Regions from separate parts of the Yersinia canariae genome, predicted to be linked through region 1. Evidence: predicted binding sites of a transcription regulator. Region 1 holds the regulator's gene; the other holds the start of a gene.

Region 1 (4,200 bases):
CGGCAGCCGAGGCGGCGCAGCAGCGTTTTGAATTACTTGGCTTGAAGTCAAGTGCAACAGGTTTCCCGATTAAAACGTTAATTCAGCCGTCTGCTTTTAAAGGTGATTTAGCCGTTTCTGGTGCATATGAGTTGAAAATCGGCGAAAAGGGCGCGCAAGTCATTGGTTTTGACCCAACAGGTGTGTTTTACGGCCTGCAATCAATTCTTTCTTTAGTGCCGACTGATGGCAGCAAGAAGATTGCGACATTGGATGCCAAAGATGCGCCGCGCTTTGAATATCGTGGTGTTTTCCTCGATGTTGGGCGTAACTTCAAAACGAAAGATGCGGTGCTGCGTTTGCTCGATCAGATGGCCGCTTACAAGCTGAATAAATTCCATTTCCATCTTAGTGATGATGAAGGTTGGCGTATTGAGATTCCCGGCCTGCCAGAACTGACGGATGTGGGGAGCAAGCGTTGTCACGATTTAACTGAAAATACCTGCTTACTGCCACAATTGGGATCTGGCCCTGAGAGTAATAATCTGGGTTCTGGTCACTTTACCCGTGATGACTACATCGACATTCTGAAGTACGCCAAAGCCCGCCAAATTGAGGTCATTCCTGAGATTGATATGCCCGCGCATGCTCGTGCGGCTGTGGTGTCGATGGAAGCCCGTTACAACAATTTGATGAAGCAGGGTAAAGAAAAAGAAGCTAACGAATTCCGCCTGATTGACCCGACCGATGATTCCCAAACAACTTCTGTTCAGTTCTATGAACGCAAAAGTTATCTGAACCCATGTTTGGATTCTTCAAAACGCTTTGTCGACAAAGTGATTGGCGAAATGGCCCAGATGCACAAAGAAGCGGGGATGCCGCTGACCACGTGGCATTTCGGTGGTGATGAGGCGAAGAACATCCGTTTGGGCGCGGGTTTCCAGGACAAAAAGGGCCCGATTGAGCCGGGTAAAGGCATTATTGATAAGAGTGTGGAAGATAAGCCGTGGGCCAAATCTCAGGTTTGTCAGGATATGGTCAAACAAGGGAAAATTCAGGATGTTGAGCACCTTTCCAGCCACTTTGCTATTGAAGTTAGCAAGCTGGTGAATGCTCACGGCATTGAAAAAATGCAAGCCTGGCAAGATGGCCTTAAAGATGCCAAGGATGCGAAAGATTTTGCCACCAAACGTGTTGGCGTTAACTTCTGGGATACCCTCTACTGGGGCGGTGCCGACTCAATCAATGATTGGGCAAATAAAGGTTATGAAGTGGTCGCGTCCAATCCAGACTACGTTTATTTCGATATGCCGTATGAAGTTAACCCAAATGAACGCGGTTACTACTGGGCCACTCGCTTTAACGATGAAGCGAAGGTCTTTAGTTTCGCACCCGATAATATGCCGCAAAATGCTGAAACCTCGGTCGACCGCGACGGTAATCACTTCAGTGCTAAAAGTGATAAACCTTGGCCGGGCGTGCACGGCATTTCAGGGCAATCGTGGAATGAAACAGTTCGCACTGATGAACAGATGGAATACATGATTTTCCCTCGTGTATTACCACTGGCTGAGCGTGCCTGGCATCGTGCGTCTTGGGAACAAGATTATAAAGCTGGCCGTGAGTACAAAGGCGGTGAAACGCACATGGTTGATACCAAGGCGTTGAGTACGGATTGGCAGCGTTTTGCCAACATTATGGGCCAACGTGAATTAGCAAAACTGGATAAAGCCGGTGTGGCCTACCGCTTACCGGTTCCGGGAGCACGTGTTGTCGCAGGGGTATTGGAGGCTAACATTTCTTTGCCGGGTTTGATTATTGAATATTCCACCGATGGCGGTAAGCAATGGCAGAAGTATGATGCCAAAGTACAACCTAAAGTCAGTGGTGATGTGTTGATTCGCTCCTCCAGCCCGGATGGTAAGCGCAGTAGCCGTGCGGAGTCCGTTAAAGTTTGATTATTGCTATCAAAGTGCTGTGTCTGATGTTAACTCCTGTTTGCCGGGTTTTTCGGTAAACAATATTAAGTGAAGTTGAGTTGATGGTTTTCCCCCGGCAAGTCCGGGGTTTTTTTTGCTTTAAATTTATGGGGGAGTAATCGGAGATAAATAAGAATGACCACCTGACTCCCGACCGAGTTTATCTCAGGTTGCTGACTGGGAAAGGTGGCCATTTTGCTGATGGGTCTAAGTTAATCAGACAATAGCACGCCGTTATCTGAATTAAAGAAAACCGTAATACTGTTCAGTGCTAAAAATCTTTATAAGATCAATGCGATAAAGCTACATTATCTTTTATCGTGCGCAGACTCATTTTCGCGGCAATCGCCGGTTTCACAGTGGCCGTACAAATACAGACTGTGATTGGTCAGCTTAATGCCATGTTGTTTAGCAATTTCACGTTGAAGCGATTCAATGGATTCATTACTAAATTCAATCACTTTGCCGCAATCCAGGCAAATTAGGTGATCGTGATGGTGTTGCTGCGTCAGCTCAAAGACTGATTTGCCGCCTTCGAAATTATGGCGGGTAACAATACCGGCATCATCAAACTGATTTAGGACGCGGTAAACCGTCGCCAAACCAATTTCTTCACCGATATCGATCAGCTTTTTATAAAGATCTTCCGCGCTGACGTGATGGCACGCCGGATCTTGCAACACTTCCAGAATCTTAAGCCGGGGCAGTGTTACTTTAAGGCCAGCGTTTTTTAAGGCTTTGTTGTTGTCAGTCATGCGGATTCAGTCCTGTTACTATCGATTCAAATTAAGGCTGTTCAGCCTATGACATCCGTGGCGCAATATTCTCAATTGCGTCTCATTATAGAACTGCTAGCCCCAAATGAAAACCGTGGTTGTTAACAAAGATATAATTGCACACTTTGTCAGATTAATCATGCAATGTATTGATGAATGGGATTGTTGCATCATTTAAGTATATGGCGGCCAGACGTAACGTTACAAATTTGTAGCGGTTTATTTTCATTTTGCACGAATGAAGATGCGGATCTGTGGGCGGGTTAACAGAGTAGGGCGAGTGGCGTGGGGGTAACGAAAACGCGCGGCAATGTTTAACATCAACCTCGCGTTTCCGATATACCTGCCATTCTTCAAGCTACAAGTGCATTGGTTGCCTTCCTGCAACTCGAATTATTTAGGGCACATGACAAATTAACCGGTGATTTCGGCCAAATTCAGTTCTTCACTGATCTGTTTTACCCAAGCTTCAACACGTTCATTCGTCAGTTCTGGCTGCCTGTCTTCATCAATGGCTAAACCAATAAAGTGATCATCATCCGCTAAGCCTTTGGAAGCTTCGAAGTGATAACCCGCAGTTGGCCAGTGGCCGACGATTGCAGCGCCACGCGGCTCGATGATATCGCGCACGGTTCCCATCGCATCACAGAAATACTCAGCATAGTCTTCCTGATCACCACAACCGAACAATGCAACCAATTTGCCGTTGAAATCGATCTCTTCCAGTGTTGGGAAGAAATCATCCCAATCACATTGGGCTTCACCGTAATACCAAGTTGGGATACCGATCAGCAGAATATCGAAGCCTTCCAAATCTTCTTTGCTGCTCTTGGCAATGTCGTGAACCTCAGCAACATCTTTGCCCAGTTGCTTTTGGATCATCTTGGCAATGTTTTCGGTATTGCCAGTATCGCTGCCAAAGAAAATGCCTACAGTTGCCATATAACTTAATACCTTTTTAATTCAAATAGTTGTGAAAATTACCAAGCGCTCTGCCCGATAATATAACACATGTATAGGGCGATATAATGCCAGAAAACCTCGGCAGGCCGATATCAAGTTTATGCGATATTAAATTTTTGTGAGTGACTCAACCTTATAACCTCATTGCCGATAACCTCAGTGTAACGAGAAAGTTGCAATTTGCGGTGCCAGAGGGAAAACCGTCAGATGAAAGTCTGCCGGGAAAGGAGTTGTCGTTAGCTGTATGGAGCGTCCTTTATTGCTTTTCGGTCATCAAATAACACCTGCGTCTCTAACGGTAACTATCCGATATATAAGGGGAACGAACATGCAGTTTTTAAAAAATATAACTATCAGGGCCGCACTACTTTGGGTGCTTGGGGCATTTTGCCTGCTATGGGGGGGCGTATCCGGTTATACGTTGTTATCACTGAATCAACTGACACAATCTTCTAATGCCAACAGTGTGTTGGTTGAAAACATGAATTTGGTCAATCAGGGGA
Region 2 (4,200 bases), 660 kb from region 1:
CCAGCACGAACACCCTTTACGCGCGTTAGCGACGGGGATTTCATTCGTATTGCAGCATAAAGTCGTGGGTTCCGTGGTGCTGTTGGGGACATTAGTCAGCATGATTGGGGCTATTCGTATTTTGTTCCCGGCCTTGGCGGAGAGCACTTATCACGTGGGGGCGTCACAGATTGGTTTGATGTATTCCGTGGTGCCGCTCGGGGCGACAATTGGCGCTTTTACCAGTGGCTGGGTTAATCAGGTTCGGCGGCCCGGAATGGTGCTGATGTACAGTTCAATTGCTGCTTTTTTAGCTATTGGGACATTAGGACTAACGCATAATTTCTATCTGGCGCTGCCCGGTTTGTTGCTATACGGCTATTTGGGGTCTATCAGTGGGTTGTTGCAATATACTTTGGTGCAAACCCATACACCGGATGCTCTATTAGGGCGGGTCAACAGTCTGTGGAATGTGCAGTTTGTTGCCGGTGAATCATTCGGCGCATTGGGATTAGGTGTATTGGCGAGAGTCATGGCCCCAGCGCTCAGTGCCTTGACCTTCGGCATGGCCGCCGCGGCGGTAGGCGGTGTTATTGCCGTCTGTGGTGGGACATTGCGTCGTGCGACGATGGGCGATGAGGTTTCTGATGAGGGTAATGAGAGTCATAAAGCTGAGGAAATGGTGGATTAGATAGGCTCAGCTTTCAGTTGATTAAGTGACACGGGCGGTTGTTAAACTGCCGGGTTAACATAGCTGCCGATGAACTCATCGACAAAGGGGGGCCATAAGCATGGCCCCTTATGCAATCTCGCACTTTGCATGTATCACTTGCCCACTTCGCGGATGCCCTTACTTATCGCCCCAGTTTGGTTGAGACGATAAAATTAAGGTGATAACCAAACGATTATCAATAGAAACCAGCGCCGACACTGTAAAAAAGTACAATTATTAAGGTGTTGTCTTAAACATCCCCTCAATCCGTGCCAACAAATTACTCGCACTATAATAATCCAACCGGAATGTATCATAGCCAGCGGCATAAACTCGTTCGTGTTCAATTGCGGGAATATGAGCTAAAAACTTATTACTTTTCAGTGCGTCAATTGCCGGCTGGTCTCCGGAAAAGAGCAAGATAGTCTCGCCATTCAGGCCCTCCGCCAGCTTCTCCCCACCCAGTTGGATGATATCCTTGCGGTGCCCCATACTGGTATTGCCCTTCACTGCATCAGGGATTTCCGCCAGTGTGAAGCCTAATTCCTGCAACAATTTCCCCTGCGCCGAATTTTCTGTCCACAAATTGGCCGTGCTACCCGCAGCTTGATAGACAAACGCCGAAACAGGTTGCGGTGGCAGCGTAATGTTCTGCTTTACCTCATTGAGCCGATTGGCGAATTTCTCAATAACTTGCTGAGCATCGGCTTCATGTCCGGTCGCTTTCCCCAGTACGACAGCTAACTCTTGCCAACTTTTATCATCATAATTGATTACTAATGTCGGTGCGATAGCTGACAGTTGGTCATACAACTTCAATGCTGAATCCCCGCCGGTGGCAGAAATAATAATGACATCCGGATTCATGCCCGCGACGGCTTCGGCATTGGGTTCGGTGTGATACATCGGCACCAGTTTTTTGGCCTGTGCAACATCTGACCATTGTGTAAAGAAACCTTGATGGTCAGCGACTGTGGTATCAGGCACCGTCGCCCCACTGGCAATCACAGGAGCATTTATAGCCAGCAAAGTCCCGGTGATGGTGATACTTGTGGACACGATCCGCATTGGTTGATGTGTCAATGTTACCGGGCCTTTCGCCGTTTCTACTGTGCGAGTCCATGCGGTTGTGTTTTCGCTGCTGGATGATGGAGCTTGCTCACCGGTGGTTTCTTCTGCGGGTTTACAACCAGACAAGCTGAAAATGAGGCCAAAAATTCCCAGACTCATCAATATTAAACGCGATGCTTTATGTTGAAAGTTACTGATATAAAAGGACATAACGGCATTTTCTCTTTCTATTTTAAGACCCCATATCGGCGGGGATATATAAGTAAGCTTTATCAATAATATCTTTACATTGATTGACAATGCGAATGGTTAGTCGTAATTTATCACGCACAAAAAGGAATGATAGTAATTATCATTACTATTTACATCGCAGTGGAGGTCTTTGTGCGATACCGCAACTCTGAAGAACATGGCAGCTCTGAAGAAATGCCCGTTAATTCGCCGTTTTCAGCCGTATCCTCGACATTTTTATTTACTTCAAGACACCAGAGTATCAAAACTCAGGGTATCTTCGAACGAATTAATCAAGCAGCACAAGGCCGTGCTGGCCATAACCATTCACTGCAATCTGCCCTGCAAACTGCGCTTCAGCGGGCACGTGATGCCGGGCAACAACAGCCTATCATCGTCGGGGCAATACCTTTTGATGCCAGTCAGGCGTCGTGCTTATTTATTCCCGAAAGTTATCAGATTTGTGACCGGCAACACCTGGTGGATGCCGCGCGTGTTGAGGATCGCCAGCCCGTGACGACCCGCGCCATACGTAGCCTGCCGGATGAAAATGAGTTCAAACATATTGTTGCCGAGGCCGTTGCCGCGTGTCAGCGCGGGGCAATCCATAAAGTTGTTCTTTCTCGTATTCTGGAAATTGATACTGAGACCCCGGTTGATAGTGATCAGGTGATGAATCATTTACTGATCCAAAACAGCACCGCCCATCATTTCCGAGTCCCCCTTGCGGATGGCGGCGTATTGCTGGGTGCCAGCCCTGAATTATTGGTTCGTAAGCATCGCGGCGGGGTTTACACCAATCCGCTGGCAGGATCCGCGAAACGCCAAATCGACCCGCAAGATGATCTGGATATCAGCCAGGCATTATTGGACTCAGAGAAAGACCAATATGAACATCGACTGGTTATCGATGAAATCCGCCGCCTACTTACACCTTATTGCACCCAGTTGAATATTCCCTCACAGCCTTCATTGATTAACACCGCTGCATTGTGGCACCTATCTTCTGCCATCAGTGGTGAGCTGGAAAACCCGCAAATGCGAGTCTTGGAACTGGCTAATCTGTTACATCCCACCCCGGCATTGTGTGGATTACCGACGCAAAAAGCCCGCCAATTAATTCGACAACTTGAGCCTTTTGAGCGGGGCTTATTCAGCGGAATTGTGGGTTGGTGTGATGAGCAGGGCAATGGTGAATGGGCGGTGATTATCCGTTGCGCCACTGTACATCCCACACAAGTCCGGTTATTTGCGGGGGCGGGCATTGTTGCGGCGTCGCAACCCGCGTCGGAATGGAGAGAAACTGAAGCTAAGCTGGGCACCATGCTCAATGCTATTGCCATCACCCCACCAGGAGCGCTGCTATGAGTATTGAATTTACCCGTTGGCCGGAGGAGTTTGCTCGCCGCTATCGCGAGAAAGGGTATTGGACTGCTCAGCCGATGACTGAGATTTTGTCACGCCAATGCCAGATACGGCCGGCGGCGACGGCCATCATTTGTGGTGAGCGCCACATAAGTTATGCGCAGTTTGAGCAGGCGGCACAGCGGTTGGCTGCGCACTTAACTCATTTGGGCTTGCGCTGTGGTGATACGGCATTGGTTCAATTGCCCAATTGTGCTGAATTCTATCTGGTTTACTTCGCGCTGTTGAAAATCGGTGTGGCGCCGGTCAATGCATTGTTCAGCCATAATCGGTTGGAATTAAATGCTTATATTGAACAGATCCAACCGCGTTTGCTGATTGCACATGCCGGTCATAACCTGTTTGTCGAAGGGGACTATTGCGCCCAGCTCCAGCAAAAAGTGCCGATGCTGGAGTTCTTGATCATGGCGGGAAATACGGATTATGCCCAGTCGCTGGAGACTTTGCTGTATGGCGATGGATTGGATGAATTAGAGAAGGAAACTGACGAATTTCACCCGTCAGCTGCCGATGAAGTGGCCTTTTTCCAGCTTTCTGGTGGCAGTACCGGTACGCCAAAATTGATCCCCCGCACGCACAATGACTATTACTACAGTGTGCGTGCCAGTGCAGAAATCTGTCAGCTCGATGAGCACACCCGCTACCTCTGCGCCTTACCGGCGGCTCATAATTACCCGCTCAGTTCACCGGGGGCTCTCGGGGTCTTTTACGCCGGCGGCTGTGTAGTGTTAGCCCCAGACCCCAGTGCCATGAGCTGTTTTCCGCTGATTAAGCGCCATCAG

The links. Region 1 encodes Fur, which represses iron uptake genes when iron is present. Its sites were predicted from a motif close to ATAATAATGAGAACNACTATCAA; they were not measured.
Region 2: a site for Fur is predicted at 2,102-2,124, ahead of F0T03_RS18165 (isochorismate synthase). Genes of this name have one in related genera too.

The regions. Positions count from the first base shown of each region.
Region 1 is NZ_CP043727.1:3,293,281-3,297,480, reverse strand. Features, by position in the region: gene F0T03_RS15260 (beta-N-acetylhexosaminidase) at 1-1,937, shown strand, start outside; gene fur (ferric iron uptake transcriptional regulator) at 2,267-2,713, opposite strand; gene fldA (flavodoxin FldA) at 3,149-3,676, opposite strand; gene F0T03_RS15245 (methyl-accepting chemotaxis protein) at 4,026-4,200, shown strand, end outside.
Region 2 is NZ_CP043727.1:3,948,306-3,952,505, reverse strand. Features, by position in the region: gene entS (enterobactin transporter EntS) at 1-670, shown strand, start outside; gene fepB (Fe2+-enterobactin ABC transporter substrate-binding protein) at 929-1,972, opposite strand; gene F0T03_RS18165 (isochorismate synthase) at 2,189-3,361, shown strand; gene F0T03_RS18160 ((2,3-dihydroxybenzoyl)adenylate synthase) at 3,358-4,200, shown strand, end outside.